3 regions of the Sanguibacter biliveldensis genome follow, and region 3 is predicted to be linked to each of the others. Evidence: riboswitches for the same ligand, from Rfam matches in the RefSeq annotation. Region 3 holds a riboswitch; each other region holds the start of a gene.
The links. A riboswitch is a leader RNA that binds a small molecule or an ion and turns the genes downstream of it on or off. The one in region 3 is predicted to bind thiamine pyrophosphate.
Positions count from the first base shown of each region.

Region 1: linked by a shared signal. The riboswitch ahead of SANBI_RS03910 (YkoF family thiamine/hydroxymethylpyrimidine-binding protein) and the one ahead of SANBI_RS01965 (thiamine ABC transporter substrate-binding protein) in region 3 are both predicted to bind thiamine pyrophosphate.
Region 2: linked by a shared signal. The riboswitch ahead of thiM (hydroxyethylthiazole kinase) and the one ahead of SANBI_RS01965 (thiamine ABC transporter substrate-binding protein) in region 3 are both predicted to bind thiamine pyrophosphate.

Region 1 is NZ_CP138359.1:909,827-913,057, forward strand. Features, by position in the region: gene SANBI_RS03905 (M15 family metallopeptidase) at 98-1,018, opposite strand; TPP riboswitch at 1,248-1,348, shown strand; gene SANBI_RS03910 (YkoF family thiamine/hydroxymethylpyrimidine-binding protein) at 1,317-2,183, shown strand; gene SANBI_RS03915 (ECF transporter S component) at 2,180-2,821, shown strand; gene SANBI_RS03920 (ABC transporter ATP-binding protein) at 2,842-3,231, shown strand, end outside.
Region 2 is NZ_CP138359.1:3,006,073-3,009,303, reverse strand. Features, by position in the region: gene SANBI_RS13155 (GrpB family protein) at 216-758, opposite strand; TPP riboswitch at 1,043-1,134, shown strand; gene thiM (hydroxyethylthiazole kinase) at 1,126-1,935, shown strand; gene thiE (thiamine phosphate synthase) at 1,932-2,585, shown strand; gene SANBI_RS13140 (bifunctional hydroxymethylpyrimidine kinase/phosphomethylpyrimidine kinase) at 2,582-3,231, shown strand, end outside.
Region 3 is NZ_CP138359.1:447,145-450,375, reverse strand. Features, by position in the region: gene SANBI_RS01970 (ABC transporter permease) at 1-541, opposite strand, end outside; gene SANBI_RS01965 (thiamine ABC transporter substrate-binding protein) at 547-1,653, opposite strand; TPP riboswitch at 1,704-1,808, opposite strand; gene SANBI_RS01960 (DUF4235 domain-containing protein) at 1,942-2,181, shown strand; gene SANBI_RS01955 (Crp/Fnr family transcriptional regulator) at 2,334-3,020, opposite strand; gene SANBI_RS01950 (heavy-metal-associated domain-containing protein) at 3,198-3,231, shown strand, end outside.

The DNA of each region.
Region 1 (3,231 bases), 460 kb from region 3:
TGGGGTCCCAGTCTTGCACCGCCCTCGTGCCCGTGGCTCCTTCTTTGTGACTGCCCGCCTGCGTGCTCGCCTGACTGCCCGCCTGACCGCCCGCCGGTCAGCCCAGCCCGTCCCACCCGCTCGACGAGTCGTCGAGCAGAGCCGGGCACGCGCCGCCCGGCTCGATCACCGGCTCGAAGTGCCACAGCTCGTTCGCGTAGACCCTGCACAGGCCCAGGTCGGCTCCGTGCTGCTCGAGCCACAGGGCGCCGTCGGTCGGGCCGACGTCGATCGCACGACCGGCGACGTGCGCAGAGCGTCCCGGCGGCAGCACCCACCGCCGGGCCTCCTCGAGCGAGCCGTAGCGCTCGACGGCCGACTCCACGAGAGCGGCCTGGTCCTCGGCGGAGCGCCACCCGGAGGTCAGCGTGAGCGTGACCCCGTCGGCGGCCGCGGCCTCGACGGCCAGCGCGAACCGCCGCTCGAGCTCGGGGTCGAGACCTGTCGCCGGAGATTCCGCGACGCCGCCGTCCTGCGGCGCCGAGGCCGCGCCGCTGCCCGCGCCGTCTCCCTGCGGTGCGTCGGAGCGGCCAGAGACGCCGAGGGCGACGGCTGCGAGACCGAGGACGACGACGGCCACGGGGACGGCGACCAGGAGGGCTGTGCGTCGTGGGTTGCGCACCGCGTGCTCGGGGGACTCCTCGTCGGGCAGGGGCCACGAGGCTGGCGGTCCGGCGGCGGGAAGGGCGGGAGGTGGAGGTGGCGACGGCACGACGCGGACAGCCGGGCGCGCCTGGGGGGTGGCGGTCCGCTCGGCCGACGACGGGACGGGTGGTGACACGGCCGGCGTGCCGGACGACGCGAGGGAGCGCGCGGGGATGCCGACCTCGCGCACGGTGTCGAAGGGCACCACGTGCGGTGCGTTGGCCCGCACGTGGGTGCGCCGCCGTGGCGGTCCGTCGACCTGCGCAGGCGGCGCGCTCTCGGCGGCGCCGCGCCGGGGGATGCGGGGCCGGCTCGTCGCCTGGGAGGAGGTCATGGTGACGATCCTCCCGTCGGCACGTACCGCAGGGCATCAGCCCGCGGGCTGATCTGCGCCGGTGCCCGCACGTGCGGGCGGTCCCGCGGGAGGGGCCGGGGTCCACCCTGGGGCTGACGCTGTGCCGAGCCGACGCCGCGAGGACCTGACGCTGTGCCGGGCTGAGCCTGTCTCGACCCACGGCCTGGCTGGTCAGCGAGCCCCGGTGCCCCCTAGGGTGGTGCCTGAACACGGGAGTCCGGTGAGCCGGGCTGAGAGGAAGGTTCTCAACCTTCGACCGTCGAACCTGATCTGGATCATGCCAGCGCAGGGAGGCATCTCTTACGTCACCCACGCACGCCTGCAGCAGCGGGCGTGCGTCGGTGACGCCCGTGCCCCACCTCGAGACGAGAAGGGCACGACAGTGCACACCACCACGCACCGCACCTCATCCGCACCCACCCCGGCCCAGCAGCCGAGCCCCACGCCTGCCGAGCTGGGTGTCGGCGCGCGCGTCACCCTCTCGGTGATGAGCTCGGACTACGTCCGCATCATCACCGGTGCCCTGGCCCAGACGCCGACCGACGGGCTGACCGTCGAGACCGACCCTGTGAGCACCCGGGTCGCCGGACCCGAGCAGCGGATCGCCGAGTATCTCTCCGCCCTGGTCGCAGCAGCCGGCCGCAGCGGGGAGCACGTGTCAGCCAGCATCATGCTGTCCCGCGGGTGCCCCGGGGAGGTCACCTGCGACCTGGCCGGGGGTCGGGCGCTGCCGGCGGCACCCTCGGTCGTCCTGGAGGCGACGGGGGTGGAGGCCGTCGCCCAGTGGGCGCTGTACCCGCTCGCCGACCAGCCGCTCGCCGGCTCGGGGGCGCCGGACCACATGCGTGACATCTACGCCGCGATCGAGCAGGCGCGCGCAGCCGGGACCGTCGTCGGCAGCGACCACTACGTCACCCGGCTCGCGGGGGACGTCGCCGACATCCTCACCACGGTGGTCGGTGCGTGGCAGAGCGTCGGGAGGACGGTCCAGCACGTGACCACCCACGTGACGCTCTCCGTCAACAGCCCCAGCCTCCGCGGAGGTGCCGACGGTACCGACGGCACCAGGACCGCCGGCAGCCCGCAGCCTGGCGCCACCGAGACCGAGACCGAGACCGAGACCGACGGCGAGGCTGCCCGATGACCCCCGAGCAGGCGGCCGGCAAGGCCGCGCAGGACGTGCGTCAGGACCGCCCCGCCCGCTCGCGACGTGCGCCCTGGAGCCTGAAAGAGCTCATGCTCGTCGTCGTGCTGGGTGTCGTCTTCGGGTTCTTGTACTGGGCGCTCGTCCAGGGATGGATCGCCTTCGCCGCGGTCACCGGGCCCTTCGGTGACCTCACCCAGCACGTGCTGCTCGGCGGCTGGCTGATCGTCGCGCCCGTCGCTGTCGCGATCATCCAGCGCCCCGGTGCCGGGGTGGTCGCCGAGGTGCTCGCCTCGGTCATCGAGGTCGTGTTCCTCGGGTCGGCCGTCGGGCCGTTGCTCTTCGTCGCCGCAGCGATCCAGGGGGCGGGCAGCGAGCTGCCCTTCGCGCTGACTCGCTACCGGAGCTATTCGTGGTTCACCTACGCACTGTCCGGTGGGCTGGGCGCCTTCGCGGTGTTCTTCTTCAGCGCCTTCAGGTCCGGCTGGTACGGCACCGACCTGTTCTGGACGCGCCTGGCCATCCAGGTGGTCTCGGGGGTCGTCCTCGGCGGGCTGCTCGCCAAGGTGGTCGTCGACGCGCTCGTGCGCACAGGTGTCGTCGACAGCTTTGCCGTCGGCCGCACGGCCTCGCGGTGACGACCAGCTCGGGTCTCGCGGTGACGACCGGTCCGGGTCTCGCGGGGATCACCCTCTCGGGTGTCACGGTCACCTACCCGCGCAGGGACCGCCCGTCCCTGCGCGGGGTCGACCTGCACGTCGCCGCGGGGGAGCGGGTCGTCGTCCTCGGGCCCTCAGGGGCAGGCAAGTCCACCCTGCTGCACCTCGTCGCCGGGCTCGTGCCGCACAGCACCCCCGCGGAGGTCGAGGGGACGCTGGTCCTCGGGGGAGACGGGGAGCACCTCGACCTGTCGAGCCCTGTCCACGAGCGCTCGGCCCTCCTCGGGGTCGTCGGGCAGGACCCCTCGGCCTCGGTCTGCCTGCCGCAGGTCGACGCAGAGCTCGCCCTGGTCCTCGAGAACCGCGCCGTCCCACCCGCCCAGATCGGT
Region 2 (3,231 bases), 1.8 Mb from region 3:
GCCAGACGAGGAGACGCCGTCGTGACAGCGAGGGCACGTGCTGCCGGTGCACTGTCAGAGTCCCCTCGCAGTCAGAAGTTCCAGCTGCACGCTGGTGGGACGGGCCAGCCGAAGGCCGTGGACGCGCGAGCGAGCGCGCCGGGATGTGCTCACGGACGCGGCCTCCGGAGCTCTGAAGAGATGCTTGCAGGCCGTGCCGGAGACGTCAGGTGGGCTCAGTGTCCGGTGGCCAGCTGGAGGATCTGGGCCCGCTCCAGGGAGGTGAGGTCGGAGAGCGCCAGGACTTCTTGCAGGATCGCGGACTTGCCCGCGATGTAGGTGGCACTGTCCATGCCGGGATCAGCCGAGAGCTCGATCTTGACGGCCGCGTAGCGGTCTCTGAGGTCTGCGTGGTCGCGGAGCACGCTGCGGACCGCGAGGTGGTTGCGGAGGTGGAGCGTCCCTTCCGTGCACACGTAGACGTGCCGGGTCGGCGACGCGTCGGGTGCACGGAACGCCTCGCGACCTGCGACACCGAGGTCGCCCCGGTGGGCGTACCCCGCCGTCCCCAGTGCCTCGATGGCCTCGGAGACGTGCTCTTCAGACACGATCACGTCGATGTCCAGGACCGGCTTCGCAGCGAGGCCAGGGACAGAGGTGGACCCCACGTGCTCGATCGCCCGGACAGGGACGTCTGCCAGCGCAGCCTGCAAGGCTTCGGACACAGTCTCGAACTGGAGGGGCCACTGGTCGGAGTACTCGACTACCTCGATCGCCATCGGAACATCTTTCCACGGCGCAGACCCACGAACCGCGCAGCCCCGAGAACCACGTGGTCCCACGTCCGACCTGGGTGAGGTGGGTGCCGCGCGGCCATCAGCGCTCTGCGCTGCGCACCCGGTCGTCGAACCCGAGGGGCCACGTCGGGTGAGGCCATAGTGATGACGTCGCGCCGAGCGGCGAGCTCCTCCACGTCCACTCCCAGTGTGGCCGTGCGACTTCCCCCCGTGCCCAGCGGGCGGAGGGGAGGCTCGTGCAGGTGCGCAGTAGGGTGGCCGTACAAGCACGTGACACGGGGTGCCCGCGAGGGCTGAGATCACACCCGTCGAACCTGATCTAGTTCGTACTAGCGAAGGGATGTCGCGCATGACGCGCACGCCTGCACACCTGATCGACCTCACCTGCTCCGCGCTCGACGAGCTCCGCGCCCAGACGCCGCTCGTCCAGTGCCTGACCAACTCCGTCGTGACAGGGTTCACCGCCAACGTCCTGCTCGCGCTCGGCGCGGCACCGGCGATGGTGGACCTCCCCGGGGAGGCTGGACAGTTCGCGCACGCTGCCTCCGGGGTGCTGGTCAACCTCGGCACCCCGACCCGAGAGCAGCGCCCGGCGATGCTCGAAGCCGCCGCAGAGGCTCGCCGGGCAGGAACACCGTGGGTGCTCGACCCGGTGGCCATCGGCTCGCTGCCCGTCCGGACCGCGCTGAGCCGGGAGCTGTGCGACCTGGGCCCCGACATCGTCCGCGGCAACGCCTCAGAGGTGCTCGTCGCGGCGGGTGCCGGAGTCGGCGGGCGCGGCGTGGACTCGGTGGCCGACGTCGAGACGGCGCTGGTGCCAGCCGCCGAGCTGGCGCTGCGGACCGGCGGGGTGGTCGCCGTCTCCGGTCCGGTCGACGCCGTCACCGACGGGCGACGGACGGTGCGGATCTCGAACGGGACCCCGCTCCTGACGAGGGTCACCGGTGGTGGGTGCGCGCTGGGTGCCGTCATGGCGGCCTTCGCCTCGGTCGACGAGGACAGGTGGGCGACCACCGTGGCCGCCTGCCTCGTCTACACGGTCGCGGCGGGGATGGCGGCCGAGTCCGCACCCGGCCCGGGCAGCTTCTCGGTGCTCTTCCTCGACGCGCTCGCGGCGATCGGGCCGGACGACCTCGCTCGACGGGCGATGCTCTCGTGACCGCGGACCTCTCGGTGTACCTCGTCACGGACTCCGCGTCGGCGTCCGCGGCGGGCCACGACCTCGTGAGCCTGGTGGGGGAGGTGGCGCGCGCCGGGGTGAGCGCTGTGCAGGTCCGGGAGAAGGACGCGCCGGCGGCGGTGTTCCTCGAGACGGTGCTGCGCATCTCCGCGGTGCTCCCTGAGGACGTGGCGCTGATCGTCAACGACCGGGTCGACGTCTTCCTCGCCGCCCGCAGTGCCGGTGCCCGCGTGACCGGGGTGCACGTCGGCCAGTCGGACCTGCCTGTCGAGGCGGTCCGGAGCCTCGTCGGTCCTGGTGCGCTGGTCGGCGTGAGCGCGTCGAGCGCGGAACAGCTGCTCAGCGCAGCCGCGTCCTCTGCGCGGGTCGACTACGTCGGGATCGGGGCGCTCCACCCGACCCGGACGAAGTCTGACGCGCCACCCGCCCTGGGCCACGAGGGCTTCGCGCGTCTGGTCCAGACGACTCAGCTGCCAGCCGTCGCGATCGGAGGAGTCGGCCCGGCCGACCTCCTGGCTCTACGCCGTGCCGGTGCGGCGGGTGCTGCTGTCGTCTCGGGGCTCTGCTCGGCCGCAGACCCCGTCGTGGCCGCCCGAGACCTGCGTGCGGCGTGGGAGGGGCGGTCATGAGCACCTCGATCCCGAGAGTCCTGAGCATCGCCGGGACCGACCCGACAGGCGGTGCCGGCATCCAGGCAGACCTCAAGAGCATCGCGGCCAACGGTGGGTACGGCATGGCTGTCGTGACAGCACTGGTCGCCCAGAACACTGTCGGGGTGCGGTCGGTCCACGTGCCGCCGGTCTCGTTCCTGCGCGAGCAGCTCGACGCGGTGAGCGACGACGTCGGGATCGACGCCGTGAAGATCGGCATGCTCGCCACGGCCGAGGTGACGATCGCCGTCGACCAGTGGCTGGCCAGGGTGAGACCGCCGGTCGTGGTCCTCGACCCTGTGATGGTCGCCACGAGCGGTGACCGGCTGCTCGACGCGGAGGCCGAGCAGGCGCTGGGCGACCTCGCGCGGCGCGCCGACCTCGTCACCCCGAACGTCCCCGAGCTCGCGATCCTCGCGGGCGAGCCTGTCGCGACGAGCTGGGACGCGGTCCTCGAGCAGGCGGCACGGGTCTCGGCTCGCTACGGCGTCCTGGTGCTCGCCAAGGGAGGACACCTGCGCGGAGCGGATCTCCCTGACGCCCTCGTCGACGCCGCGGGGGAGACCCCCACTGTCACCGAGATCCCTGGCGTGAGGGTCGACACGACCAGCACCCACGGCACGGG
Region 3 (3,231 bases):
CGACGGAGTAGTTGAAGAAGACCAGGGCGATGACGATCGCTGTGAAGGTCCCGTCGAGCCCGAGGGAGCCGAGCGGGCCGGACTCCGCGAGCAGCGCGCGGAAGGCGACACCGACGACGACCGTCGGCAGCACGAAGGGCACGGTGACGAAGGCGCGGACGGCCGCCTGCCCACGGAAGGTGCACCTGTAGAGGACGTAGGCGCCGGGGATGCCGAGCAGCAGCGACACGGCGGTGCCGAGCGTCGCCTGCGCGAGGGTCAGGCCGCCGATCCGCCAGGTGCGGGGCTGAGAGAAGACGTCGGCAAAACCGCCGAGGTCGAGCGTCCCGTCGGCCCAGAAGCCGCGCCCGACGAGCGCGCCGACGGGCCACACGAAGAAGATCCCGAGGAAGGCGACGGGCACGGCGACGGCGAGCACCCACGAGGTCCGGCGCAGCAGGGCCCCACGGCCGGCGGGACGCTCGGGGCGTCCGGCCGGTCGCGGGGCGGAGGGACCCGTGCGACCCTCGCGGGTCGTGGTGCCGTCCTGGAGGGTGGTCATGGGGCTCAGCCGACGACCTGGGCGGTCCAGTCCTTGATCCACGCGTCACGGTTCGCGGAGATCTCGGCGGGGTCGAGGGCGATCGGGTCCGTGGGCACGGGCGCGAAGGACTCCCAGTCGGCCGGGACCGTCACGTCAGGGCTCACGGGGTACACGTACATGGTCTCGGGGATGTCAGCCTGGAACTGGTCGCCGAGCAGGAAGTCGACGAAGGCCTGGGCGCCCTCGGGGTTGTCGCCGTTGGCCAGGACCCCGGCGTACTCGACCTGGCGGAAGCAGGTGTCGAGCAGGGCTGCCGTGGTGCTCGACGCACCGTCGTCGCTCAGCGTGAAGGCCGGGGAGGACGCGTAGGAGAGGACGATCGGGCGGTCGCCCTCGCCGTTGGCGGAGAAGTCCGTGTAGTAGGCGTCCTCCCAGCCCTCGACGACCTTGAGGCCGTTATCGGTGAGGCTCTTCCAGTAGTCGAGGTAGCCGTCGGTGCCGAAGTGCCCGATGGTCGCGAAGAGGAAGGACAGGCCGGGCGTCGAGGTCGCCGGGTTCGTCACGACGGTGAGGTCCTGGTACTCGGGGTCGGCGAGGTCTTCGAGGGTGACCGGGGCGTCGATGCCCGCCTCGGCGAACCATCCGGTGTCGATGTTGAGGCACACGTCGCCGTAGTCGACGGGGGTGAGGGTGCCGGAGTCGTCGACCGCGAGGTCGGCGGCGCTCTCGGGCAGCTCGGGGGAGGTGTAGGGCTCGAAGACGCCCGCGTCGATGGCGCGCGACGCGAAGGACGTGTCGATGCCGAAGGCGACGTCGCCGAGCGGGGAGTCCTTGGTGAGCACGAGCTTGTTGGCGAGCGCGCCGCCGTCACCGGTCGTGATGATGTTGAGCGTCAGCCCGCTCTGCTCTTCGAAGGCGGCCTTCGTCTCGTCGGTGATGCCGAAGGAGTCGTGGACGACGACGTCGACAGTCGTGGAGCTCCCTGACCCCGACGCGTCGCCTGTGCCGCCGGTCGCGGAGTCGCTCGAGCAGGCCGCGAGCGCGAGGACCAGGGTCCCGGCGATCGTCGCTGTGGTCAGCCGCACGGAGCGTGTGGTGCGTGCTGTCCTGGTGCTGGTGGTGCTGTGCATGATGCTGCGTCCTCCTGGACATGTGCCTCAGAAGGGGTACCACGCGTGCGTGGCGAGATAGCCCGACTCCCTACGCCGGTGCAAACCGGATCAGGTTCGAGGGTCTGCGGGTGGTTCCGCACTCTCAGCGCTCCTGCGCTCCCCTGTCGTTCGCTCCCAGGTTACCTCGCGGTCGGCGGTGCGGTATGCGGCTGCGAGCCCGGACGGCTAGCGTGGTGCGACAGGAGCGGATCACCTGCTCAGACGACCAATCGCGGAGGAATCGTGGCCCAGGACCAGTCGGTACCGATGAAGATCACCACGCTCGCTGTCTCGCTCGGTGCCGGGTGGATCGCCCAGAAGGCCGTCGCCGCGCTGTGGACCAAGGTCACCGGGCACTCCCCCGTGCACGGGGACGACGACGACGCGACGGTCGCGAGCATCGTGGCCTTCGCCGCGGTGACGAGCGCGACCGCCGCCCTCACCCGGGTGCTCGCCACGCGGGGGACCTCGCGCGTCGCGAAGCGTCTGCACGCCCGCAAGCGCTGACCCTGGCGCGGCTGCAGCGCCGCCGTGCGCTGCGGCACGGATGGGCGCTGCGGCCGCGTGAGCACCGCGGCCCGGCTGAGCACCCGCGGTCCGGTTGAACGTCGCGGTCTGGCTGTGTGCAGTGCTGCCGCCGGACGTCGCGGCACGCAGGCTCAGCGACGAGCAGCGTCCTCGAGAGCCCCGAGGTCCAGGACAGAGACCCCCCGGCGTCCCTGGAGCGCGATGACGCCCGAGGCCGACAGCGCCGCCAGGCGCCGGCTCAGGGTCTCGGGGGTGGTCCCGAGATAGGCGGCGACCTCGTGCTTCGCCATCGGCAGCAGCACCGTGGCCCGGCCGGTCCTGCTGGTGGTCGCCGTCACGAGGTCCAGCAGGTAGGCCGCGACCCGGACGCCGACGTCGTCCGACGTGATGGCCGACAGCAGCCGCTCGACCGAGGCGAGCCTGTCGGAGAGCGTCCGCAGCATCCGCTGGCTGATGTCGGGATAGTCGCGCAGCAGAGCCGAGAACCTCGCTGGGTGGAACACGCACATCTGGCTGTCGTCGAGGGCGACGACAGTGTCGAGGGGCGGGCGACCTGTCAGGAAGGCGCGCTCGCCCACGACGTCGCCGGCGGTGACTGTCCTGAGGATCTGCTCCTGACCGTCGGCGGACGTCCGGCTGACCTTGAGCTGCCCGCTGTGCATCACGAGCAGGCTCGACGCCGGGTCTCCGGGGTCGGAGACGACCTCGCCCTTCTGGAACGACACGGACCGCGCCGCCCCTGCCACCCGGAGCTGCTCCTGGCGCGACAACCCGTGGAAGATCGGGACGCGGGCCACGCAGAGGTCGTCCTCAGCCATGCCCCGAACCTACCCGGACCACCCGGCACCTACGGGTTGCCGAGGCTGCTCCGGCGCCTCCCGGCAGGCAGGGCCGACGGACGGTGCCGGTGCTTGACCTGCGTCAAGGAGTCTCCAGGAGATCCCTCCTACCGTGAAGGTGTCGCTGAGAACCGTCACCAACGAAGGGATCCGACCATGTCCACCTCGACAGCACCCGCCACCTCCACCA